2 regions of the Marinobacterium aestuarii genome follow, and region 2 is predicted to be linked to the other one. Evidence: predicted binding sites of a transcription regulator. Region 2 holds the regulator's gene; the other holds the start of a gene.
The links. Region 2 encodes FliA, which starts transcription of late flagellar genes. Its sites were predicted from a motif close to CTAAAGTTNNNNNNNNNNCNGCCGATA; they were not measured.
Positions count from the first base shown of each region.

Region 1: A8C75_RS06145 (flagellar protein MotY) is a predicted target of FliA. The motif match lies at 1,790-1,816, and genes of this name have one in related genera.

Region 1 covers NZ_CP015839.1:1,383,287-1,387,611, forward strand. The annotation lists gene grxD (Grx4 family monothiol glutaredoxin) at 1-169, shown strand, start outside; gene A8C75_RS06135 (peroxiredoxin) at 267-869, shown strand; gene rnt (ribonuclease T) at 977-1,633, opposite strand; gene A8C75_RS06145 (flagellar protein MotY) at 1,874-2,713, shown strand; gene A8C75_RS06150 (argininosuccinate synthase) at 2,844-4,070, shown strand; gene A8C75_RS06155 (inositol monophosphatase family protein) at 4,324-4,325, opposite strand, start outside.
Region 2 covers NZ_CP015839.1:967,839-972,163, forward strand. The annotation lists gene flhF (flagellar biosynthesis protein FlhF) at 1-1,472, shown strand, start outside; gene A8C75_RS04235 (MinD/ParA family protein) at 1,492-2,298, shown strand; gene A8C75_RS04240 (RNA polymerase sigma factor FliA) at 2,318-3,028, shown strand; gene A8C75_RS04245 (flagellar motor protein) at 3,197-3,937, shown strand; gene A8C75_RS04250 (flagellar motor protein MotB) at 3,946-4,325, shown strand, end outside.

The DNA of each region.
Region 1 (4,325 bases), 420 kb from region 2:
TCGTGCCGAGCTGCCCAAGTATGCGAACTGGCCGACCTTCCCACAGTTGTGGGTCAATGGTGAGCTGGTGGGCGGTTGCGATATCGTCTGCGAGATGGCTGCCAATGGTGAGCTGGAAACGCTGATCAAGCAGGCCGCAGCGAACCAGGCTCCTGAAGAAGAAGCCTGAGTTAATACAGCATTTATTCTTTCGGCGTGATCGCGCACAGTGGTCACGCCGAAGTTTTTAAGCGTTGAAATACGACGACTAACGGAGAAGAGAAGTAATGGGCGTACTAGTTGGCAAGCAAGCACCGGACTTTACCGCAGCGGCTGTTCTGGGCACTGGCGAAATCGTTGATTCCTACAACCTGAAAGAAGCCATCAAGGGTAAATACGGCCTGGTTTTCTTTTACCCGCTGGATTTCACTTTCGTTTGCCCGTCTGAGCTGATCGCACTGGATCACCGTGTTGCGGCATTCAAAGAGCGTAACGTTGAGGTTATCGGTGTTTCCATCGATTCCCAGTTCTCGCACAACGCATGGCGCAACACCCCTGTTAATCAGGGTGGTATCGGTCCTGTTAAGTACACTCTGGTGGCTGACATCAAGCACGAAGTCTGCCAGGCGTACGACGTTGAGCACGCTGACGGTGTTGCATTCCGCGGCGCTTTCCTGATCGATCAGGAAGGTAACGTACGTGCACAGATCGTCAATGACCTGCCGCTGGGTCGCAACATCGACGAGCTGATTCGTCTGGTTGACGCGCTGCAGTTCCACGAAGAGCATGGCGAAGTTTGCCCGGCTGGCTGGAACAAGGGTGACAAGGGTATGAACGCTTCTCCGGAAGGCGTTGCCGCTTACCTGGCTGAAGAATCCGGCAAGCTGTAAGCCTGCCTGCTGTGCGGGTCGACTCCCTGGAGTTGGCCTCTGCAGATATGAAAAACCCGTCTTCGTGACGGGTTTTTTGCGTTTGGGCGCGGGTTGCTGTTGATGGTCTAGTCGTCGTACTGACGGCTTTCCAGTACCATGTCCCAGCCGCCCAGATCCTTCCAGCGGTTGATGATGGCGCAGAACAATTCGGCGGTCTTGACGGTATCGTAGAGCGCGGAGTGGGCTTTCTTGCCATCGAAATCGATGCCCGCCACGTCGCAGGCCCGTGCCAGGACGGTCTGTCCATAGGCAAGCCCTGCCAGGGTGGCGGTGTCGAAGGTGGAAAAGGGGTGGAAGGGGTTGCGTTTGGCGTCGGTGCGGCTCGCCGCAGCCTGAATAAAGCTGTGGTCAAAGGCGGCGTTATGGCCAACCAGAATCGCGCGCTTGCAGTTGTGTGCCTTGATCGACTTGCGGATGGGCTTGAAAATATTTTCCAGCGCCAGGGTTTCGGAAATGGCGTTGCGTTCAGGGTCGAAGGGGTCGATGCCGGTGAAGTCCAGTGCGGATTGCTCCAGGTTGGCACCCTCAAACGGATCAACCGCCTCGTCGAAGCTTTGATCGATCATCAGATAGCCGTTTTCGTCCATCGTCAGAGTGACGGCTGCGACTTCCAGAAGGGCGTCGGTGCGGGAGTTGAAGCCCGCCGTTTCAACGTCAATAACGACGGGCAGAAAGCCGCGAAAACGGTCTGCCATCAGTTGCGGAATGGTGCTGTTGCTCAAGAGGAGTCCTTAATTGCCGCGCGTGCAGTCGGTGAGTAAGGCGCTATTCTAGCAACCCAGGCGCGCAGCCTCCATTGCTGAACGCATATTCCCGTAGAGTCGAGGCAGTTAAGGGTATATGTTTGTATCGCCGCAGGCCTTTTGTCGGGCTGGGTGTTAAAGGAAATGGGGTTCGGGTCGATACACTTGAGTGTGTTCTGGTTCCTGGTTGGGGTGATAAATTTGCTGTGCAGACTTTCGTTGCTATTGCTCGTCTGGCTGGGTGCCGAGACTGCCCTGGCGGTCACCTATCGGGCTGCGATTGACGATTCGCGCTGGGAGCTGGAGTCCTCCAAGTTCAGTTGCCGTCTGAGTCAGGCTGTGCCGGCTTACGGGCGGGCGCTGTTTGAGCGCGAGGCGGGGGAGGATGTGCGTTTCAGCCTGCGTGCGGTTGAGCAGGTGAATGCCTCGGCGCAGGCGTTGCTGGTGGCTGAGGCGCCGCCCTGGCGGCCGGGCGCGGCGCCGCAGATGATTGCGACGCTCAAGGTGGATGCCGCCAGTGGTGATATTGATGTCGCCTCGAACTACGCCCGTCAGATGCTGGCGTTTCTGTACAAGGGGCTGGTGCCCACATTTACCCGTACCGACTGGCAGGGGACCGCGGAGGCGCTGCGGGTCGGGGTGTCGGCGGCGAATTTTGGTTCGGCCTATCAGGACTACAGTGGCTGCGTCGAAGGCTTGCTGCCGGTGAACTATCGTCAGGTGGCGCGCACGGCGGTGCTGTTTCCGCCGGCAACTTATGTGCTGTCTGATTCGGCCCGGGCGCGACTCGACCTGATCGCGCTCTACGTCAAGCATGATGACAGCGTGCAGTCGGTCTATGTGGATGGTCATTCCGATAATCTGGGGCGGCGTCTGCTGAATCGGGACCTGTCGAAGAAGCGGGCCGAGGCTGTGACCGAGTACCTGAAGGCCAAGGGCATGGATGAATCCATGATCACCATGCGCTTTCATGGCGAGCGTTATCCGGTGGTGCCCAATAATTCGGCGGCGAATCGGGATCGCAACCGCCGCGTCACTATCCGTCTTGAGCGTGAATAGCCTTCTGAGTCCCGTGCTTTGCTGATATAATACTGCGTTTTTTCGCCAACAGATTCTTTGCCCGGTTGCTGTCGTTGTGGGTCCTTGTGCTCGCTGCCGGCTGTCGGGTGATTTCATGTGGAGCCAATAGATGTCGGATATTAAAAAGGTTGTGCTGGCCTACTCCGGCGGACTTGATACGTCTGTTATCGTCCGCTGGTTGCAGGATACCTATAATTGCGAAGTGGTCACCTTTACTGCCGATCTGGGGCAGGGGGAAGAGGTTGAGCCTGCGCGTGCCAAGGCAGAGGCTCTGGGTGTAAAGGAAATTTACATCGAAGACCTGCGTGAAGAGTTCGTGCGTGACTTCGTATTCCCGATGTTTCGTGCCAATACCGTGTACGAGGGTGAGTACCTGCTGGGTACCTCCATCGCACGCCCGCTGATTGCCAAGCGACTGATTGAAATAGCCAACTCAACCGGCGCCGATGCCATTTCCCATGGCGCGACCGGCAAGGGTAATGATCAGGTGCGTTTTGAGCTGGGTGCCTATGCGCTCAAGCCGGGCGTCAAGGTGATCGCGCCCTGGCGTGAGTGGGATCTGACGTCCCGCGAAACCCTGATGAAATATTGTGAAGAGCGCAATATTCCGGTCGATTTCGCAGGCAAGAAGAAAAAGTCTCCGTACTCCATGGACGCCAATCTGCTGCATATCTCCTATGAAGGTGGTGTGCTGGAAGATCCCTGGGCGGAAGCGGAAGATGATATGTGGCGCTGGTCGGTGTCGCCTGAGCAGGCGCCGAATGAGGCGACCTACATTGAGCTGACCTACGCCAAGGGCGATATCGTTGCCATCGATGGCGAGGCTATGTCTCCAGCGACTGTGCTGGAAACGCTGAACCGGATCGGTGGTGCAAACGGCATTGGTCGTCTGGATATCGTCGAGAACCGCTTTGTTGGCATGAAGTCCCGTGGCTGTTACGAGACGCCGGGTGGCACCATCATGCTGCGTGCTCACCGTGCCATTGAGTCCATTACGCTGGACCGTGAAGCTGCGCACCTGAAAGACGAACTGATGCCGCGTTATGCAGAGACCATCTATAACGGTTTCTGGTGGTCTGAAGAGCGCAAGATGATGCAGCAGTTGATCGATTACAGCCAGCGTCACGTGAACGGTGATGTGCGCCTGAAATTGTACAAGGGCAATGTCGAAGTTGTGGGTCGTCGCTCTGTCGATAGCCTGTTTGATGAAAGCATTGCGACCTTCGAGGACGATGCCGGGTCCTATGATCAGAAGGATGCAGAGGGCTTTATCAAGCTGAATGCGTTGCGTATGCGCATTGCGGCAAGCAAGGGTCGCAATCTGCTGGAAGACTGATCGGCGTCTGATGCTTCAAAAAGCCCGCGGCCGGGTCCAGGTGTGCGTTATCTGAGGCCTGTCGCTCGCCTGGAGTTTTGACAGAATCCGGAACTCACTTGGTGGGTTCCGGATTTTTTATGCGTCCTGGCTGGGTGGGCTCTGTATTGATGTTGTGGCAGAGGTGGGGGTGTGGGCAAAAAAAATGCCAGCCGGTGAATGTTACCGGCTGGCATTTTTTGCAGCTGCGAGCTTTAAGTGTTGGCGGGCGCCCTT
Region 2 (4,325 bases):
CGGGCGCCGGGCGCCAGGGTGGCGTGCTGGAAGACGAAATGCGCAAGGTCAGGGCGCGTATCGCCTCGGCCCAGCAACAGAGCGGTGTTGCGATGGAGCCGGATATGGGGGTCATGCGTAATCGTCAGATCGGCCAGGATGATGACGAGGATCTGCGCAGTATTCTGGAATCCCTCAAGCAGCGGCAAAAATCCCGCGCTGAGGTGGTAGCGCCACCGTTTGAAGGCAGCGGTTTTGAGGCTGACCCCTTCGCCCCTGGATCCCGGCCTGAACCGACCTTCAGGCCTGAAGCTGCGCCAGGGCCTGAACCACGGCAAGAACCGGCACCAAGATCAGCGGCGCAACTGCGCTCCGAGCCGCAGTTGCGGCCGCAGTCAGCATCTGCACCTCAGGGGCCGGCGGCAGCCGAGTATCCAGGGGAATCCCGGAGCTCTCGCAATTCTCGGGACACGCAGGATCATGAGCGCATCCTCAGCATGCAGGATGAGATTCAGCAGCTCAAAGTCATGCTGCAGCAGCAGTTGCAGGCCCAGGCGCAGCCTCAGATGCAGCCTCAGATGCAGGCGCCGCCAGCGGCACCCATTCAGCCCGCGCCATCCCAGCCGGCTCCGCCACCGGCCGCTCAACCCGCTGCCATGCCGCAGGCCCAGGTGCGCCTCAGTCGCAGGCTCGACAGTCTCGGCATCGGGCCCCGGGTGGTGCGCCATCTGGTGTCGAGCATTGAGCAGGATGTTGAAATCGACAAGGCCTGGCGCAGCAGTCTGGCGCGCCTGTCCGATGCCATCCCGGTGGTCGGGGAAGAGTTTATCGAGCGCGGTGGCATGGTGGCCTTTGTCGGTCCCACCGGAGTGGGCAAGACCACCACGATCGGCAAGCTGGCAGCACGCTACGTGCTCAAGTACGGCAGTGCCAGTCTCGCGCTGGTGACCACGGATACCTACCGCATCGCGGCCCATGAGCAGCTGCGTACCTTTGGCCGCATTCTGGATGTGCCGGTGCGGGTGGTGGATGAAAATCATTCGCTGGATGAAGTGCTGCACTCACTCAAGGGCAAGCGCCTGGTACTGATTGATACCGCCGGCATGAGCGCCGACGAGCCCCATACGGCAGCGCAGATCGAGCTGCTGCAGGGTGTGTCGCTGCGGCTTAAAAAATTGTTGGTGCTGTCATGTTCCAGCCAGAAACGGGTGATCGAAAGTGCCTACAATACCTATCAGACGCTGGGTCTGAGCGGCTGCGTACTGAGCAAGCTCGACGAGTCCGGCAGTCTGGGCGAGGCGCTGACGCTGTCGATCGAGAAACAGTTGCCTATTGCCTATGTAACCGATGGTCAGAAGATTCCCGATGATATAGGGGTGGCGCGGCGTCATGATCTGGTGAGCCGTGCCGTGGTGACGACGCAGAAAGCGCAGGAACGTGAACAGCAGGCGGACGAAGGTCCGGATCTGAGTTTTATAGGTCGGGCAGGATGACCCAGGGAAGAAGCAGATTATGCATCCAGTAAAAGTAGTGGCTGTCACCGGCGGCAAGGGCGGTGTTGGCAAAACCAACGTTTCGGTAAATCTGTCGCTGGCACTGGGGCAGATGGGCCGTCGCGTGGTGCTGCTGGATGCGGATCTGGGGCTGGCCAACGTCGACGTGCTGCTGGGCCTGAGGCCCAAATACAATATATCCGATGTGCTGGCCGGGGACTGTGCGCTGTCCGATGTGATGTTGCAGGCGGGCGAAAACGTGCGCATAGTACCGGCATCCTCAGGTACCCAATCCATGGCGGCCCTGGGTGTGCATGAGCATGCCGAGCTGATTCATGCCTTTACCGATATCGCCGACGAAATCGATGTACTGGTGATTGATACCGCGGCGGGCATATCCGAGTCGGTGATCAGCTTCCTGCGCGCCGCCCAGGAAGTGCTGATGGTGGTGTGTGACGAGCCCACCTCCATTACCGATGCCTATGCGCTGATCAAGCTGCTGAATCGGGATCACAAGGTCACGCGTTTTCGGGTGCTGGCCAACATGGTGCGCAGCGAGTCTGAAGGTCGCAACATGTATAACAAGCTGCTGACGGTGACGGATCGATTCCTTGATGTAACGCTTCAATACGTCGGATCAATCCCTTATGATGAGGCGGTACGCAAGGCGGTTAAGCGGCAAACAGCTGTTTTGCAAGCGTTTTCCAGCAGTAATGCGGCGCTTGCCTATCGTCAGCTTGCCAACCGGGTCGATGGCTGGCCGGTGATGACAACGCCGCGTGGGCACCTGGAATTCTTTGTCGAGCGCCTGGTGCAGGGAAGCTAGCAGTTAATAAAGAGGCTCCATGTATAACCAGCTGGAATTTACCTCTAGTCAGGATCTGATCACGCAGTATGCGCCGCTGGTTAAGCGTATTGCCTACCATCTGCTTGCCCGCCTTCCGGCCAGTGTTCTGCTGGACGATCTGATTCAGTCCGGCATGATCGGTCTGCTGGAAGCGTCCCGCAAATACAATCCCGCCAAGGGTGCCAGTTTCGAGACCTACGCCGGTATTCGCATTCGCGGCGCCATTATCGATGAAGTGCGCCGCGGTGACTGGACGCCGCGCTCGGTACATCGCAACAGCCGGCGTATTTCCGACAGCATCCATCAGCTTGAAGCGCGCCTGGGGCGCGATGCCACCGATGCCGAGGTGGCGGCCGAGATGGACATCAGCGTGACCGAATACCACGGCCTGCTGCAGGATTCGATGGAAAGCCGTCTGTTCAGTTTTGAAGAACTGCAAAGGCCAGACGACGAGAGTGCCGGCGAGCAGTTTGTGGCGGATGATCCCGAACCCGAGCATCAGGTTGAAAAGAATGTCTTCAACCAGGCGCTGGCCAAGGCCATCCAGGGGTTGCCGGAACGCGAGCGGCTGGTGCTGGCGCTTTACTATGACGAGCAGCTCAATCTGAAGGAAATTGGCGAGGTGCTGGGCGTGAGTGAGTCGCGCATCAGCCAGATTCACAGTCAGGCGGCGCATCGGCTGAAGGGCCGCCTGCGAGACTGGCGTTAGTTGTAGTTTGGGTTGGACTAACACTGGATATTTGCAGATCTTGGCCGATAACCACAAATCACTGCACAGGCTGCCCGGGTGCGCTTATAAGGCGCATGACAGCCAGTACGTTTATCTAGCGCCAGGCAGGTTCTGCTGCGGCCTACTTTTTCTAACGGAGCCTTGTGCATGGATCGCCTGAGCGTTGCAGGACTGTTACTCGCCGTCGTCGCCATTGCGGGCGGTCATTATCTGGATGGTGGCCAGATTCAGCAGCTGCTTAACGGGCCTGCGGTGGTGATCGTTGTTGGCGGCACTCTGGCGGCGGCGGCCATTCAGACCCCCAGTAATGAGTTTCGCCGTGCCCTCTGGCTGATGCGCTGGCTGGTAAACGGGCCCCGCTATGATTTCGAGCGCGGAATCGAGCGCGTGGTGGAGTGGTGTCAGCGCACCCGCAAACTTGGGCTGCTGGGGCTGGAGGCGGAGATTGAAGCCGAGTCGGATCCCGTGGTACGCAGTGGTCTGCAGCTGCTGGTGGATGGCAAGGACGCCAACGTCATTCGCGGCATGCTGGAGATACAGCTGGTGTCCCAGGAGCAGCGTGACCTGCAGGGGGCCCGGGTGATCGAGAGCATGGGCGGCTATGCCCCGACGCTGGGTATTCTTGGCGCCGTTATTGGCCTGATTCAGGTGATGAGCAACCTGCAGGATCCTGAGGGGTTGGGTGCGGGTATCGCCACCGCCTTTGTGGCCACCATCTACGGTGTGGCCCTGGCCAACCTGCTGCTGATTCCGCTGGCCAACAAGATCAAGAGTCTGGTGCTGGCGCGTTACCGCTACCAGGAAATGATGCTCGAAGGCCTGCTGTCGATTTCCGAAGGGCAGAGCCCGCAACTCATTCGCCAGCGTATGCAAGGCTATCTGGGGTAGGAGAAACTATGGCGCGTCGGATGCCACCGATTGATGATACGCGCCAGGATCGCTGGGTGTTGTCCTACGCCGACTTCATTACGCTGCTGCTGGCGTTCTTTATTGTCATGTATGCCATTTCCTCGGTGAACGAGGAGAAATATCGCTCCATTTCCGATGCGCTGTCCGGCGTCTTCGAGGGTTCCGGCCGCCCAGCGGGCGCGACCACCCAGGATGCCGCCAGTGATCTGGCCATTGGCAACGCCGTACGACCCGATGCCCCTGCTATTGAAATCGACCCCGCCGATGCTGCGGTGACCGCACAGCTGCGCAGTCTGCAGGCCGAGTTGCAGCGCAGGTTTTCGCCCCAGATAGAGGCGGGCAGCATGAAAATCGACGGTAACGACCT